Regions from separate parts of the Stenotrophomonas sp. 71799_Sma genome, predicted to be linked through region 1. Evidence: predicted binding sites of a transcription regulator. Region 1 holds the regulator's gene; the other holds the start of a gene.
What was found. The regulator FliA, encoded in region 1, starts transcription of late flagellar genes. The targets are predictions, from matches to a motif close to TAAAGTTTNNCNNNCNNNGGCCGATAA.
Positions count from the first base shown of each region.

Region 1 (7,406 bases):
CGTAGGCGTGCTGCAGCATGGCATGCCGTTCGGCGATGCCGCTGCCACCTACACCCTGCTGTCGATTGGTGATGGCCTGGTGGCGCAGCTGCCGGCGCTGCTGGTCTCCAGCGCCGTGGCCATGCTGGTCACCCGCGCCTCGCGTTCGCAGGACATGGCCCAGGCCATGACCGGCCAGGTGTTCGGCCAGTACCGCGCGCTGGCGATCACCGCCGGCATCATCGGCGTGGTCGGCCTGGTGCCGGGCATGCCCAACGTCGCTTTCCTGACACTGTCCGCGATCCTCGGCTTCATCGCCTGGAAGGTCTACCGCAAGGGCAAGGCCGCGGCCACCGATCCGGCAGCCGCAGGCAATGACGCTGCCGCGCTCAACGCACTCGGCCGCCCGGCCGCGCCGGCTCCGACTGCCGAACTGAGCTGGGACGAACTGCGCCCGGTCGATCCGCTGGGCCTGGAGGTCGGCTACCGGCTGATTCCGCTGGTGGACAGCAGCCAGGGCGGCGAACTGATGGCACGCATCAAGGGCGTGCGCCGCAAGCTGACCCAGGACGTCGGCTTCCTGATCCCGTCGGTGCACATCCGCGACAACCTGGAACTGCCGGCCAACGGCTACCGCGTGCTGGTGCACGGCGTACCGGTGGCCACCGCCGAGATCCATCCGGACCGCGAGCTGGCACTGGACCCGGGCAGCGCGCTCGGCGCGCTGGAAGGCATCGCCGGCAAGGACCCCGCGTTCGGCCTGGACGCGACCTGGATCCAACCGCACCAGCGTGCCCAGGCCGAAACGCTGGGCTACACCGTGGTCGATCCGGCCACCGTGGTCGCCACCCATCTGTCGCACCTGATCCGCGAACACGCGCCCGAGCTGCTCGGCCACGAGGAAGTGCAGCACCTGCTGGCCAACCTGGCCAAGAGCGCGCCCAAGCTCGTCGAAGATCTGACGCCGAAGGCGCTGCCCCTGTCGGCGGTGGTACGCGTGCTGCAGAACCTGCTGATCGAGCGCATTCCGATCCGCCAGCTGCGCAAGATCGCCGAAGCACTGGTCGAACACGCTCCGAACAGCCAGGACCCGGCCGTACTGACCGCCGCGGTGCGCACCGCGCTGGGTCGTTTCATCGTGCAGGAGATCGCCGGAATGTCGGCGGAGCTGCCGGTGTTCACGCTCAACCCACAATTGGAACGTGTCTTGCAGGAGTCCACGCAGGGCAACGGCGCCGCGCTGGAACCCGGACTCGCTGAGCGACTGCACCAGAGCCTGGCCGAATGTGTCAGCAAGCAGGAAGCCCGCAACGAGCCCGCGGTCGTGCTGGTACCTGGCCCGGTGCGTGCCGCGCTGGCCCGCCTGGTCCGCCACAGCGTTCCGTCGCTGTCGGTCCTGGCCTACAGCGAGGTGCCGGAGGACAAGCGCCTGAAGCTGGTCGGAACGATCAGCTGACGCCGCCCTCCGATGCGCCAGAAAACAGACACCACTTTCGAACCAACGCAACAGACAGATACCAAGGGGAACCCGCACCGTGCAGACCACCGACCACCCGAGTTCTCCGACCGCCACCCCGCCGTCTTCGTCCCGTGACCACAGCATGAAAATCAAACGATTCGTCGCCGCCGACATGCGCTCGGCCATGAACCTGGTGCGCAAGGAACATGGTCCTGACGCCGTGATCCTGTCCAACCGCCGGATCGAGGAAGGCATCGAGATCGTCGCCGCCGCCAACTACGACGAGAGCGCCGTGCAGCGTGCACTGGAAGCCTCGCGTCGTGACATCGCTCCGCCGCCGGCGCCGAAGCCGCGCACCGCCGCCGACGCGGTGATCGCCGCGGTCACCCGCCGCCGCAGCAACACCCCGGCACCGGAACCGGTCGCCGCAACCACCTCGGCCGTGGCTGCCCTCGCCCGCGCTGCGGTCGGCGCCACCGGCCGCACCCTGGACAGCGCCGACGAGATCGTGCCGACCCGCGGCAGCACCGGCTTCGCCGCCACCCTGGCACGCGCCGCCGTCAACGAACCGGCGCTGCCGGATCAGCCCTTCGCTCCGTTCGCCGAAGCCATCGTCGCACCGGCGCCCAGCACCGCCGCACCGGCCAACCGCGCCCGCTTCCAGATCGACCCGCCGCACGAGACGCATCACGAAAGCGCGGCGTCGGCCGTGCAGCCGCCGCCGCTGCCTACCGCTGCCGTGACCGAAGCGCAACCCGGGATCGTCGCCAGCGAACCGGCACCGGTCGAAGCCAGCGACGAAACCGGCGCTGCCCCCGTGCTGGCCCCAGCCCCGGCACTGACCCTGGTGGCCCAGGACGACGCCGAGATCCGCCAGCTGCGCCAGGAAGTGGCCGGCATGCGCCATGTGATCGAGCGCGAGATGAACCGCTTCACCGACGAGCGCCTGCGCGGCTGCCCGGTGCGCGCCACCGCGCTGGACCTGATGGACGAGTATGGCTTCGATGCCGGCCTGGCCCGCGACGTGGCCATGCAGATCCCGCTGGAGACCGAGGCCCATCGAGGCCGCGGCCTGATGCTGGGGCTGATTTCGCGCAAGCTGCCGATCGCCCCGGTCGACCCGCTGGAAGAAGGTGGTGTGATCGCACTGGTCGGACCGACCGGCGCCGGCAAGACCACCACCATCGCCAAGCTGGCCTCGCGCTTCGCCGAGAAGCACGCGCCGCGTGACGTGGCCCTGGTCACCACCGACACCACCCGCATCGGTGCCCGCGAGCAGCTGTACGGCTACGGCCGCCAGCTCGGCATCGCGGTGCACGAGGCCAACAGCGGCACCGACCTGGACCAGCTGCTGGAACGCCTGAAGGACTACAAGCTGGTGCTGATCGACACCGCCGGCCTGGGCCCGCGCGACCGCGCCCTGGCCGCCCAGCTGCAGTGGCTGCGTGCCGCCCGCCAGGTCCGCACCCTGCTGGTGCTGCCGGCCAACACCAGCTTCGGCGACATGGACGAGGTGGTCCGCCGCTTCGGCGCCGCCAACCTGCAGGGCCTGGTACTGAGCAAGCTGGACGAGACCGGCCGCTTCGGCAACGCCCTGTCGGTGGCCGTGGACCATGCCCTGCCGATCACCTGGGTGACCGATGGCCAGGACGTCCCGGAGGACCTGCACCGGGCCAGTGCAGCCAATCTTGTACTTCGCCTTGAAGATTTGCGCCGCGCGGCCGATATGCCCTGCAACCCGGAGTTGAACCATGCCGTCGCGTGAGTACGCCAAGCTGACCAAGACCTTCCCGCTGTCGGCCACCCGCAGCGAGCCGCTCGGCCCTGTGCGCACCATTGCGGTCACTGGCGGCAAGGGCGGCGTGGGCAAGACGAATGTGTCGGCCAACCTGGCCGTGGCCCTGGCTGGCATGGGCAAGCGCACGCTGCTGCTGGACGCCGACCTCGGCCTGGCCAACATCGACGTGATCCTGGGCCTGAACCCCACCTTTACCCTGGCCGACCTGGTCGCCGGGCGCTGTTCGCTGGACGACGTCATCGTCGAAGGCCCGAACGGCGTACTGGTGGTCCCGGCCGCATCCGGCCGCCGCCACATGGCCGAGCTGGCCCCGGCTGAGCACGTTGGCCTGGTCAACGTGTTCTCCGAGCTGGAGCGCGAGCTGGACATCATGGTGGTGGACACTGCCGCGGGCATCACCGATGGCGTGCTGACCTTCTGCCAGGCCGCACAGGACACCGTGGTGGTGGTCTGTGACGAGCCGGCCTCGATCACCGACGCCTACGCACTGATCAAGGTGCTGTCGCGCGAGCGCGGCGTGGACCGCATCCAGGTGGTGGCCAACATGGTGCGCGACCCGAACGAGGGCCGCGTGCTGTACGAAAAGCTGACCCGCGTCTGCGAGAAGTTCCTTGCCGATGTCTCGCTGAACTACCTGGGCTGCGTGCCGCAGGATGACTGGCTGCGCCTGTCGGTGCAGCGCCAGCAGCCGGTGGTGAAGGCCTATCCGTCCAGCCCGGCGGCGCTGGCGATCACCGAGATCGCGCGCCGTACCGCGCGCTGGCAGGCGCCGACCGAACCGCGTGGCGGCGTCGAGTTCTTCCTCGAACGCATCCTCAAGCAGCGTGGGGTGACGGCATGAAAGGCGCAGCCCAGTACAGGGAAGTGCAGCGCTCGGCGGCAAACGAAGTCATCGCCCAGCATTCGGACCTGGTGCGGCGCATCGCCCACCACCTGGCCGCGCGCCTGCCGGCCAGCGTCGAGGTCGACGACCTGATCCAGGCCGGCATGATGGGCCTGATCGAAGCCTCGCGCAGCTATGACGCCGACCAGGGTGCTTCTTTCGAGACCTACGCCTCGATCCGCATCCGTGGTTCGATGATCGACGAGATCCGCCGTGGTGACTGGGTCCCGCGCTCGGTGCACCGCCGTGCACGTGATGCCGCCGCCACCATCCGCCGCCTGGAACAGAGCAGTGGCCGTGCCGCCAGCGCCACTGAAGTGGCCGCCGCGATGGAGATGCCGCTGCCTGAGTACCTGCGGCTGATGGAAGACGCTGCACGTGGCCAGGTGCTGAGCCTGGAATCGCGCATCGAGGACCAGGGCGAGCTGGACACCGTCGCCCAGGGCGGGCCGACCCCGCAGCAGGTACTGGAGCGCGGTGAGTTCGGTCGCGAGCTGGGCAAGGCCATCGGCCACCTGCCCGAGCGCGAACAACTGGTGCTCTCGCTGTACTACGAGCAGGAACTGAACCTGAAGGAGATCGGCGCGGTGCTCGGCGTGAGCGAGTCGCGGGTCTGCCAGATCCACGGCCAGGCGGTACTGCGCCTGCGTGGCCGGCTGAAGCTGTTCGAGGCTGCCGACGCAGGCCTCGAAGAATGAACATCCCCGAGGCGGCTGCCCCCGGCCGTCCGGAATGAACAACAAAGGAATTCTGCTTTGAACAAGAACATGCGCATCCTGATCGTCGACGACTTCTCGACCATGCGTCGAATCGTCAAGAACCTGCTGGGCGATCTGGGCTTCACCAATACCGCCGAAGCCGAGGACGGGCATGCCGCGCTGTCGCTGCTGCAGAGCCAGCCGTTCGATTTCGTGGTCACCGACTGGAACATGCCGGTGATGACCGGCATCGAGCTGCTCAAGGCCATCCGTGCCGATGCCAAGCTGAAGACCCTGCCGGTGCTGATGGTCACGGCAGAAGCCAAGCGCGAGCAGATCATCGAAGCCGCCCAGAGCGGCGTGAACGGCTACATCATCAAGCCGTTCACCGCGCAGACGCTGGAAGAGAAGCTCGGCAAGATCTTCGAACGCCTGGCGGCCAGCGCCTGATGGATACCACGGTCGACAAGAACGCCCTCGCCCTGCGCCTGCAGGAGGCCCTGGACGCACTCGAGTCCGGTGACGAGGCCGCCTGGCGGCAGCGCATCGATGGGCTGGTCGCGCTGCGCACGCAGCCGATGATGAGCGGCCTCTCGCGGCTGGCCCGCGAGCTGGGGCAGGCGCTGGGCGAACTGCCGACCGTGCCGAGCGAAGCCGGCGAACTGGACGACGCCTGCGCGCGACTGGACCACGTGGTGGCGATGACAGAACAGGCCACGCACCGCACCCTGGACCTGGCCGAGGAATGCCGCAGCCTGACCGAACAGCTGCGCGCCGAAGGCCTGCAGCCGGGCCAGGACGCGCAGCTCGAGCGCATCCGCCACAACCTGACCGAGATCGCCCTGACCCAGAGCTACCAGGACCTGACCGGGCAGATCATCCGTCGCGTGGTCGGCATCGTCCGCCGCGTGCACGAAGGCTTCGGCGCGCTCGGCCTGCCGCCGGAACAGCATCGCACCGACCCGGAACTGGCCGGGCCGGCACTGAAGGGACTGGACCGCCACGCGGTCTCGCAGAACGACGCCGACGACCTGTTGTCGGATCTGGGGCTGTAAGCATGAGCGCGGTATCCGACGACATCACTGCCGATTTCATCATCGAGGCGCAGGAGATCCTGGATCGCCTCGGCGAACAGCTGGTGTCGCTGGAGCAGGCACCGCAGGACAGCGACCAGCTCAACGCGGTGTTCCGCGGCTACCACACGCTCAAGGGCGGCGCCGGCTTCCTCGGCGTCACCGCCATGGTCGAGCTGTGCCATGCCGCTGAAGAGGCGCTGGGCGCCGCACGTGCCGGCCAGGCCGTGCTGCAGGCCCACCACTTCGACGCGGCCCAGCAATCGCTGGACTACCTGCAGTCGATGCTGGACGCGGTTTCCTCCGGCACCGAGCCGGGCTATGCGCCGCCGGACCTGATCGCACAGTTCGACGTGCACGGCGGTGCCGTGGCTGCACCCGCCGCCGCAGCAGCACCCACCGCGGGTGGCAGCGACCTGATCACCGACGACGAATTCGAGGCTCTGCTCGACCAACTGCATGGTGGCAACGCGCCGACCGCGGTCGCGCCAGCGAAGAAGGCCGACGACGGACTGATCAGCGAAGACGAGTTCGAAGCCCTGCTCGACCAGCTGCACGGTGGCGCGGCACCCGGCGCCAAGCCTGCGGCCGTGGTGGCACCGGCACCGATCGCAGCGCCGCGCCCGGTCGCCGCACCGGCACCGGTGGCGAAGCCGGCCGCCAAGCCGCTGGCCGAGGCCGAACATACCGTGCGCGTGGACACCAAGCGCCTGGACGCGATCGTCAACCTGATCGGCGAACTGGTGCTGTCACGCAATCGGCTCAAGACCCTGCGTGCACGCCTGCGCGATGAAGAGCTGGACCGGGCCGTGTCCACTCTGGATATCGCCACCGCCCGCCTGCAGTCGGCGGTGATGCGCACCCGCATGCAGCCGGTGGGCAAGGTGTTCTCGCGCTTCCCCAAGGTTGCCCGCGACGTCGCCCGCTCGCTGAAGAAGGAAGTGGACCTGGAACTGATCGGCGCCGAGACCGAGCTCGACCGCAACCTGGTCGAAGCGCTGGCCGACCCGCTGGTGCACCTGGTCCGCAACGCCATCGACCATGGCGTGGAAATGCCCGACCTGCGCGAGGCACAGGGCAAGCCACGGATGGGCCATGTGCGCCTGTCCGCACAGCAGGAAGGCGACTACGTCAGCATCGAGGTGCAGGACGATGGCGCCGGCATCGACCCGGAAAAGCTGCGTGCCAAGGCGCGCGAGAAGGGCCTGATCGATCCGGAAGCCGCCGCGCGCCTGAGCAGCGAGGAGTGCCTGCACCTGGTGTTCCTGCCCGGCTTCTCGACCAAGCAGCAGGTCACCGACATCTCCGGTCGTGGCGTCGGCATGGACGTGGTGCAGTCACGCATCCGCGAACTGAGCGGCCAGATCCAGATCCAGTCGGAACTGGGCCGTGGCAGCCGCTTCCTGATCCGCGTGCCGCTGACCCTGGCGATCCTGCCGACCCTGCTGGTGCAGGCCGGCGAGGACGTCTATGCGCTGCCGCTGGCCCGCGTGATGGAAGTGCTGCACGCGCCGCG
Region 1 covers NZ_CM151202.1:2,177,910-2,185,315, reverse strand. The annotation lists gene flhA (flagellar biosynthesis protein FlhA) at 1-1,435, shown strand, start outside; gene flhF (flagellar biosynthesis GTPase FlhF) at 1,581-3,203, shown strand; gene ACZK4Z_RS10110 (MinD/ParA family ATP-binding protein) at 3,190-4,077, shown strand; gene ACZK4Z_RS10105 (RNA polymerase sigma factor FliA) at 4,074-4,817, shown strand; gene cheY (chemotaxis response regulator CheY) at 4,875-5,267, shown strand; gene ACZK4Z_RS10095 (protein phosphatase CheZ) at 5,267-5,872, shown strand; gene ACZK4Z_RS10090 (chemotaxis protein CheA) at 5,875-7,406, shown strand, end outside.

Region 2 (7,406 bases), 2.2 Mb from region 1:
AGCGGTGCCAGTGTGCTTCGATGATCGGCCAGGGACATGCAGGGCTCCGCAGAACAGGGGGGCGTCCAGCTTGCCAGTGCTGCTGCGCAGGCGATGTCAGCGTCCGGTTATCCTGCGCGGATGAATCCGATCCTGCATGTCGAAATCCCAGCCAGTGACCTGGCCCGTGCCATCACCTTCTACCAGCAGTGGTTGCAGGTGCAGGTGGACGAACCGATCGTGCTGCACGATTGCCGGATGGCCTACCTGCCATTCGCCGATGAAGCCGCAGGGGCCAGCATGGCGCTGGTGCAAGGGGCGGACTACCGGCCGTCGGAACTGGGCGCGCGCATCTACATCGGGGTCGATGACCTTGATGCCAGCCTCGAGCGAGCTTTGCAGGCTGGAGCCGAACTGCGTTTCGGCCCCGCTGATGCCGGTGACTGGCGCGTGGCCGAGATCCGCGACAGTGAAGGCAACCGTATCGCGGTGCAGGCGCGCGCGTCCATATAGCGTCGAGCCATGCTCGACTGCTTCCAGGGTGCTGGGAGCGCGTCAGTCGGGCATCGCTCGACTCTACCAAAGCGCCAGTCGAGCACGGCTCGACTCTACGAAAAGCGCCCGTCGGGCATGGCTCGACGCTACACGTGGGTCGCGGCGCGCGAGCGCTGCAGCCAGTCATTGATGGCCGGGTCCAGCCGCGGGTCGTCCGGCAGCTGGATGCCGAAGCGCTGCTCCAGCACGTCGCGCACATCACCCACATCATGCAGCGGGCGCTTGTCCGGTGCCTGTCCGGGGCGGTACTCGGTGTAGTTGCCGCTGCCGATGGTGCGGCGCCAGTCCGGCCCGGTCAGCGACGCGCGCAACTGGCCGGGGAAACTGGAATCGGGATGGGTACAGACGTACCAGTTGCCCACCACGTTGTCGATCGGCGCCGGCGCCTGCAGATCGAAGCGGTACATCGCCCGCCAGCCCTCGCTGGATTCGGCCGACAGCATGAAATCTCCGCCGTCTTCCAACCGCTGCAACAGGTAGCGTTCGTGCGGGGTGGCCTGCGGCTGCGGGTCATGCAGGCGCAGCGGTACGGTCGGGGTCAGGCTGCCAAAACCGGCATCCACCAGCCAGTCACCGCCGTCCACCTGCACGCGCAGCAGCAGATGGGTACGCGCGGTCAGTTCGCCGTCCAGGGCGGCCAGCAGTACGCGCGCGCTCAATGGCTGGGCATCGAAGCCCAAGGCCTGCAGCAGCGCCAGCAACCCGCCATTGAGTTCGAAGCAGTAACCACCGCGGCGCTCGTCAAGCAGCTTGCGCTGCACGCTGTCCAGGTCGATCGGCACCGCATCGCGCAGCAGGCAGCTGAGGGTCTCGAACGGCAGCAGCGCGTTGTGACGCTGCTGCAGCAGCGTCAGGCCCGCCAGCGTCAGCGGTGGCGGCGCATCCAGCTGCAGGCGCTGCAGGTAGCGGGGGACATCGAGCGTCGTCATGGAGGCACCGGGCGGGGGAGGGAGTCCACTGTGCTCCCCCAACCGGGGTTGAGGTCAAGCACCGTGCGGGTGTCATCCCCCCGTCGCCTGTGCCGGGTACAAAGGCCGCGTCCGCCAGCCATCGGTGGGGCTGGCTCAAAAAAGTCCCTAAAGTTGCTCAAGATCCAGCCGATACAGGTGCGTCCTTCCGCCTGGAGTCTGTCATGTCGGCCGTTGTCCCCCACCTCCGGTCCCTGCGCACGCGTCTTGCCACGTTGCGCTCGGCGTCCCCCGGCCTGCTGCTGTGGCTGCAACCACACCGGCTCAGCGTGGCCAACAAGCTCAAGGCGACCCTGTGGATCTGTGGCCTGGGGCTGGTGGCGATCGCCGCTGTCTACGCCTGGACTGGCCATGCCAACGCCCTGGCCGCGCGCAGCCAGGCCAGCTACCAGCGCGGCAGCGATCTGGCTGCCAGCCTGTCCACGCGGGTGGCCGAAGCGCGCCGCCTGCAGACCCAGTATGCACGCAGTTTCGATGATGCTGACCGCAGCCAGTTGCTGGCAGCACAGAAGGCCCTGCAGGCTGACCTGCAGGCGCTTCGCGCGATGCCGATGGACGCCGGCCGGCGCAAGGCGCTGCAGGTGCTGACCGAATCGGCCGACGCGTTCTCGCAGGGTGTCGCCGCCCTGTTTGAACGGGTCGACGAGATGGGCCGCGGTGAGGCCGGCCTCGCTGCACAGCTGCAGCAGGCCGCCGAAACCCTGCAGGCACAGGTGGATGCGCTGCAGCGGCCGTCGCTGGCGCTGTCCCTGCAGAAGATGCGAAGGCAGGAGGCCCTGCTGCTGCTCGACGGTGATTCCACCCACGCCGACCGCGCCAGCGAGGAAAAGCTGCCGTTCGACCTCGCGCTGGCGGGCCTGCCCGCGGATGCGCAGGACGCCCTGCGCACCGGGATGGAGGGCTATCAGGGCGCACTGCTGGGGTATACCGCTGCCCGCGTCGGCCTGGATGTGGAAGCGCAGTCGCTGCTGGATACCGCCGCGGGCGTAGCGCCGGCGCTTGCCGCTTTCCAGCAGGCACAGGTGGCAGCGCTGGCCAGGGCTCAGGCGCGCCAGCAGGCCGGTGCGCGGACGATGAGCGTGCTGTTCGCACTCACCCTGCTGCTGGTGGCCGGCGTGCTGATCACCAGCCTGGTGCTGGTGCTGCGTGCGGTGCGCCAGCCGATCCAGGACACCCTGCGTTTCGCCAGCGATATCGCCGACGACCGCCTCGACACCACCCTGCGCGTCTACAACGCCAACGATGAGATCGGCCAGCTTGCCCAGCGCCTGGTCGACATGCAGCAGCGCCTGCGCGCGCGCATCGAGACCGAACGTGCCGTGGCGCGCGGCAACACCCGCGTGCGCCAGGCGCTGGACAGTGCGCAGACCGGGCTGATGGTGGTCGATGCCGAAGGCCTGGTGGCGTACGCCAATCCGGCGCTGCTGGAGCAGCTTGAACTCCAGGTTGAAGATCTGGTGGGGAGCGATGCGGTGCGCCTGCATCCGGCACTGGCCAGCCTGACCGGCGTGCGCCAGCGTGAAGAACGCGAGATCGGCCATTGCGGTGTGCGCTATCAGCTGGTCGCCAATCCCATTGTCGACGAGGGGCATTTCCTCGGCGTGGCGGTGGAATGGCGCAGTCGCGCGCTGGAAACCCTGCTGGAAACCGAAGTGGCAGCCCTGGTCGACGCGGCCGCGCACGGTGACCTGCACGGTCGCATCGCGCTGGAGGGGAAGCAGGGCTTTGTGCGTACGTTGTCGACCAGCATCAATCGTCTGTTGACCACCTTCGAGACCAATCTTGGCGATCTGCAGGCGCTGCTGGCCGCGCTGGCCCGCGGTGACCTCAGCGTGCGCATGGAAGGTGAACTGCAGGGCGTGTTCGCGCGCATGCGCGACGATGCCAACGCCACCGTCGCGCAACTGGGCCGCATCGTCACCCGCATCCAGCAGGCCACGTCCGGCCTCGACACCGGTGTTGGTGAGATCGTTGCCGGTCACCATGATCTGTCGCAGCGCACCGAGCAGCAGGCGGTCAATCTGGAAGAGACGGCAGCGTCGATGCACGAGCTGACCGATACCGTGGGCCGCAATGCTGACGCCGCTGGCCGTGCGGATGCGCTGGTCAAGGGCGCGGCGGCAGTGGCCCAGCGCGGCGGTGAGGCGGTCGGCCAGGTGGTGGCAACCATGCATGGCATCAGCGAAGCCTCACGGCGGATCGGTGACATCACCCAGCTGATTGATGGCATCGCCTTCCAGACCAACATCCTCGCGCTCAACGCGGCGGTGGAAGCGGCACGTGCCGGAGAGCAGGGCCGCAGCTTCGCTGTCGTGGCTGCCGAAGTGCGCCTGCTGGCACAGCGCAGTGCCGAGGCGGCCAAGCAGATCAAGGGATTGATCGAGGATTCGGTAACGCGTGTCGGGCAGGGCAACCAGCAGGCCGAGCAGGCTGGCACCACGATGGGCGAAATTGTCGGCAGCGTGCAGCAGCTGGCGGATCTGCTGGCCGGGATCCGCAGCGCGTCGCAGGACCAGCATGCCGGCATCGCACAGGTGAACCAGACCATCGTGCAGATGGAGGCCAGTACCCAGCGCAACGCCAGTCTGGTGGAAGAGGCGGAGGCCTCGACCGCGCAGATGCAGGCGCAGGTGCATGCCCTGGCAGAAGCCGTGGGCGCGTTCCGTCTGCAGTCGATGCCACAGGCGCGCGCTGCGGCCTGATCCCGCTCCGGTAGTGCCGGCCGCTGGCCGGCACCGTCGATGATCCTGCCGGCCAGCGGCCGGCACTACCCTTGTGGCTCAGTACACGTCGCGCCGGTAGCGCCCGGTCTCCAGCAGCGTTTCCACCGCGTCATCACCCAGCGCGGCGCGTAGCACCTGGTCCACGCCTTCGGCCATGCCCTGCAGCGAGCCGCAGACATGGATCACCGCACCGCGCTGCATCCACTCGCGCAGCGCATCGGTGGCGGCATGCAGGCAATCCTGCACGTAACCACCTTCCCCATCGCGCGAGAACGCCAGGTCCACCCGCGCGAGATGGCCATCGGCCTGCCACGCTTCGATCTCGTCGGCGAACAGGAAGTCGTGCGCGCGCTGGCGCTCACCGAACAGCAGCCAGTGCCCGTGCTCGCCTGCATGGGCAGCTTCGCGCAACAGGCTGCGCAGACCCGCGATGCCGGTGCCATTGCCGATCAGCACCATCGGCACACCGCCAATGCGATGGAAACCGGGGTTGCGATGCACACGGGCCACGATGCTGGCACCGACCGGGGCGTGCAGCGCCAGCCAGCCCGAGCCCAGCCCGGCTCGACCCGACAGGTCATGCACCAGGCGCACCACCAGTTCCACCAGTTCATCACTCGTGGAGGAGGCGATGGAGTATTCGCGTCCGGGCAGCGTTGGCAATCCGGACAGCCACAGGCAGGCATCCTGCACCGCCAGCGCGGCGTCGGCCTCGGGCAGCTCGCGTTCACTGGCCAGCGCCAGCAGGGTGCGTGGGTGGCCGTCCACCAGCAGCGGCTGCAGCGGATCCAACCCCTGTGCCTTCAACACGGCGCTGGCGTGCCGTGCGTTGTGCCGGGGCGCGATATGCAGGATGTCGCCCGCCTGCCACTGCACGTCGGCCGGTGGCGCAAGACGGATGCGCCAGATGGCACCACCGATGCTGCCCGGATTGAGCCGGTCGCGGCCGAGCAGCCGCCACTCATGCATCTGCGTGGCCGCCGGCAGCACGCTGTCATCGGTGACGATGCCGGTCAGCGCGCCCAGCTGCAGCTGCCATTGGCGCAAGGCCGCTACCGAGGCGGCATCGACTTCGATGCGGTCGAACAACGGGCGCGCGCCGTTGCCGAGCAGCCAGCCATCAACCTGGCGACCGAAGCCGCAGTAGTGCGGGTACTGTCGGTCACCCAGCGCCAGCAGTCCAAACTGCAGGCCTGACAGGTCGAGTGTCTGTGCCATCAGCCGTCGTGCAGCGCCTCGCGCCGCATCCGGTGGCTCGCCGTCGCCGAAGGTGCTCAGTACCCACAGCACCTGCGCGGTGCGTGCCAGCTGCGCGGCATCGACGCGGGCCAGTGGCAGCACCTGCACCGCATGACCGGACGCCTGCAGCTGCGCGGCGGCGCGCCATGCCAGTTGTTCTCCCAGTCCACTCTGGCTGGCATGCACCACCAGCCACGGCGTACCACCGCCATCGGCAGGCGTTGCTGGCAGCGACTGGCGCAGGTCACGCGCGGCGCGCTGGCTGCGGCGGCGGTCCAGGTAGAGCATCCAGCCGGTGATGAAGAACAGGCTCATGCCCAGGCTGCTGAGCATCACCACGACACGCCCGGGCACGCCGAAGTAGCTGCCCGAGTGCAGTGCGAACACGCTGGTGGCCAGCTGCGCGCCGGCGCCCTGGCGCGCATAGGGGCGGGCATCGAGCGTGGCCCCCGTGCCTGGGTCCAGCTGCAGCAGATCATGCGCGCGGTCATGCTGGCCGCCGCGCTGCGACGGATCACCGGCCATCACCCGCACGTTCAGTGCCTGCCCCGGCTTCTCCGGCAGGCGCAGGTCGATGTAGCCGGTGCGCACGCCGGGCAGTCCGTACAGCGTGGCTTCGATGCGCTCCAGGTTCAGGGCGGCACCGGTGGCGACCTTGTGCTTGGCGGCCGGTGCGACGCCCAGCAGGGTGTTGGCGGCACTGCGATACCAGTCGAACGACCACCACAGGCCGGTCAGCGCACTCATCAGGTAGATCAACAGCACCCAGGTGCCGACCACCGAGTGCAGGCTCCACAGGAAGCCACGGCCGCTGCGTTTCCATTCAACCGCCAGCCAGCTGCGCCAGTGCCACCAGCGCCGCGGCCAGCGCAGGTAGAGCCCGGACAGGGTGAAGAACAGCAGCGCGATGGCACAACTGCCGGTGATCCATTTGCCGCGCTCGCCGGCGGCGAGGTGGCGATGCAGGTCCTCGACGAAATCGAAGAACGCCTGCCCGCGCAGGGCGCTGAAGCGCTCGCCGGTGTACGGATCGAAGTAGACCCAGTGTTCCTTGCCGCCGGCGAAGCGCGCCACCGAGGGCCGTTGCCCGGTGGCATCCACGCGCAGGCGTTGCAGGGGGCGATCACTGCCGGCCTGCAGCAGCGGCACCAGTTCGCTGAGTTCAAGCGGAAGCTGGCCGTCGGCATGGTGCTCGGCGATCTCGGCGAAGCCGGGATTGGCCGCCCGCAGCAGTTCATCCTCGAAGGACAGCACGGCGCCGCTGAGGCCCATCACGGCCAGCACGGCACCGGCGGTGATGCCCAGCAGCCAGTGCAGTTGGAACAGGACGTTCTTGAACATCGAAGGAGGAGGGCCTGGAAGGCTGCCGCCCGCATCCTGCGCAACAGCAAATGAGAATTAGTCGCGGAATTCTCCGTGGCGGACGGGCTACGGTCAAGGAGGGTTCTGTTGCAGGGCTTTGCAGCCCTGCACCCGCTACAAGCCGGAGCAACGTCAACGTCAAAAGCTGGCTTTCCGTGGGTTGGCGGGGTGGGTCCGGTTGAGGGGGACGCTGCAAGTACGTCCATGTAAGCTCGGTCGCCGCATCCATGCGGCTCACGCCCCCTCAACCGGACCCACCCCGCCTTCGACAGTTTCCTGCGATCTGTCGGAACGGCGTTCTGCTTTGGTAGGTGCCGACCGTTGGTCGGCACGGGGTCTGATTCCGTTCTGAATATCGATATCTGACAGATGTGTCGACCAAGGTCGACACCTACCAACAGCCGCGAAGATCTGTCAGAGGCGGGGCGGTGTCGGAGTGCGGGGTGTCAGCCGCATGGATGCGGCTGCCAAGCTTACAGGGACGTACTTGCAGCGTCCCCGCACTCCGACACCGCCCCGCCATCCCACGGAATGCCCGCTTTGGCTTTGGCTGTTGCCGTTGCATTGAGCAGGGTGCAGG
Region 2 covers NZ_CM151202.1:4,402,366-4,409,771, reverse strand. The annotation lists gene ACZK4Z_RS20370 (ABC transporter substrate-binding protein) at 1-38, opposite strand, end outside; gene ACZK4Z_RS20365 (VOC family protein) at 121-492, shown strand; gene ACZK4Z_RS20360 (arylamine N-acetyltransferase family protein) at 621-1,463, opposite strand; gene ACZK4Z_RS20355 (methyl-accepting chemotaxis protein) at 1,667-4,204, shown strand; gene ACZK4Z_RS20350 (PepSY domain-containing protein) at 4,283-6,805, opposite strand.
Region 2: the regulator FliA is predicted to act here: its motif matches at 1,612-1,638, upstream of ACZK4Z_RS20355 (methyl-accepting chemotaxis protein).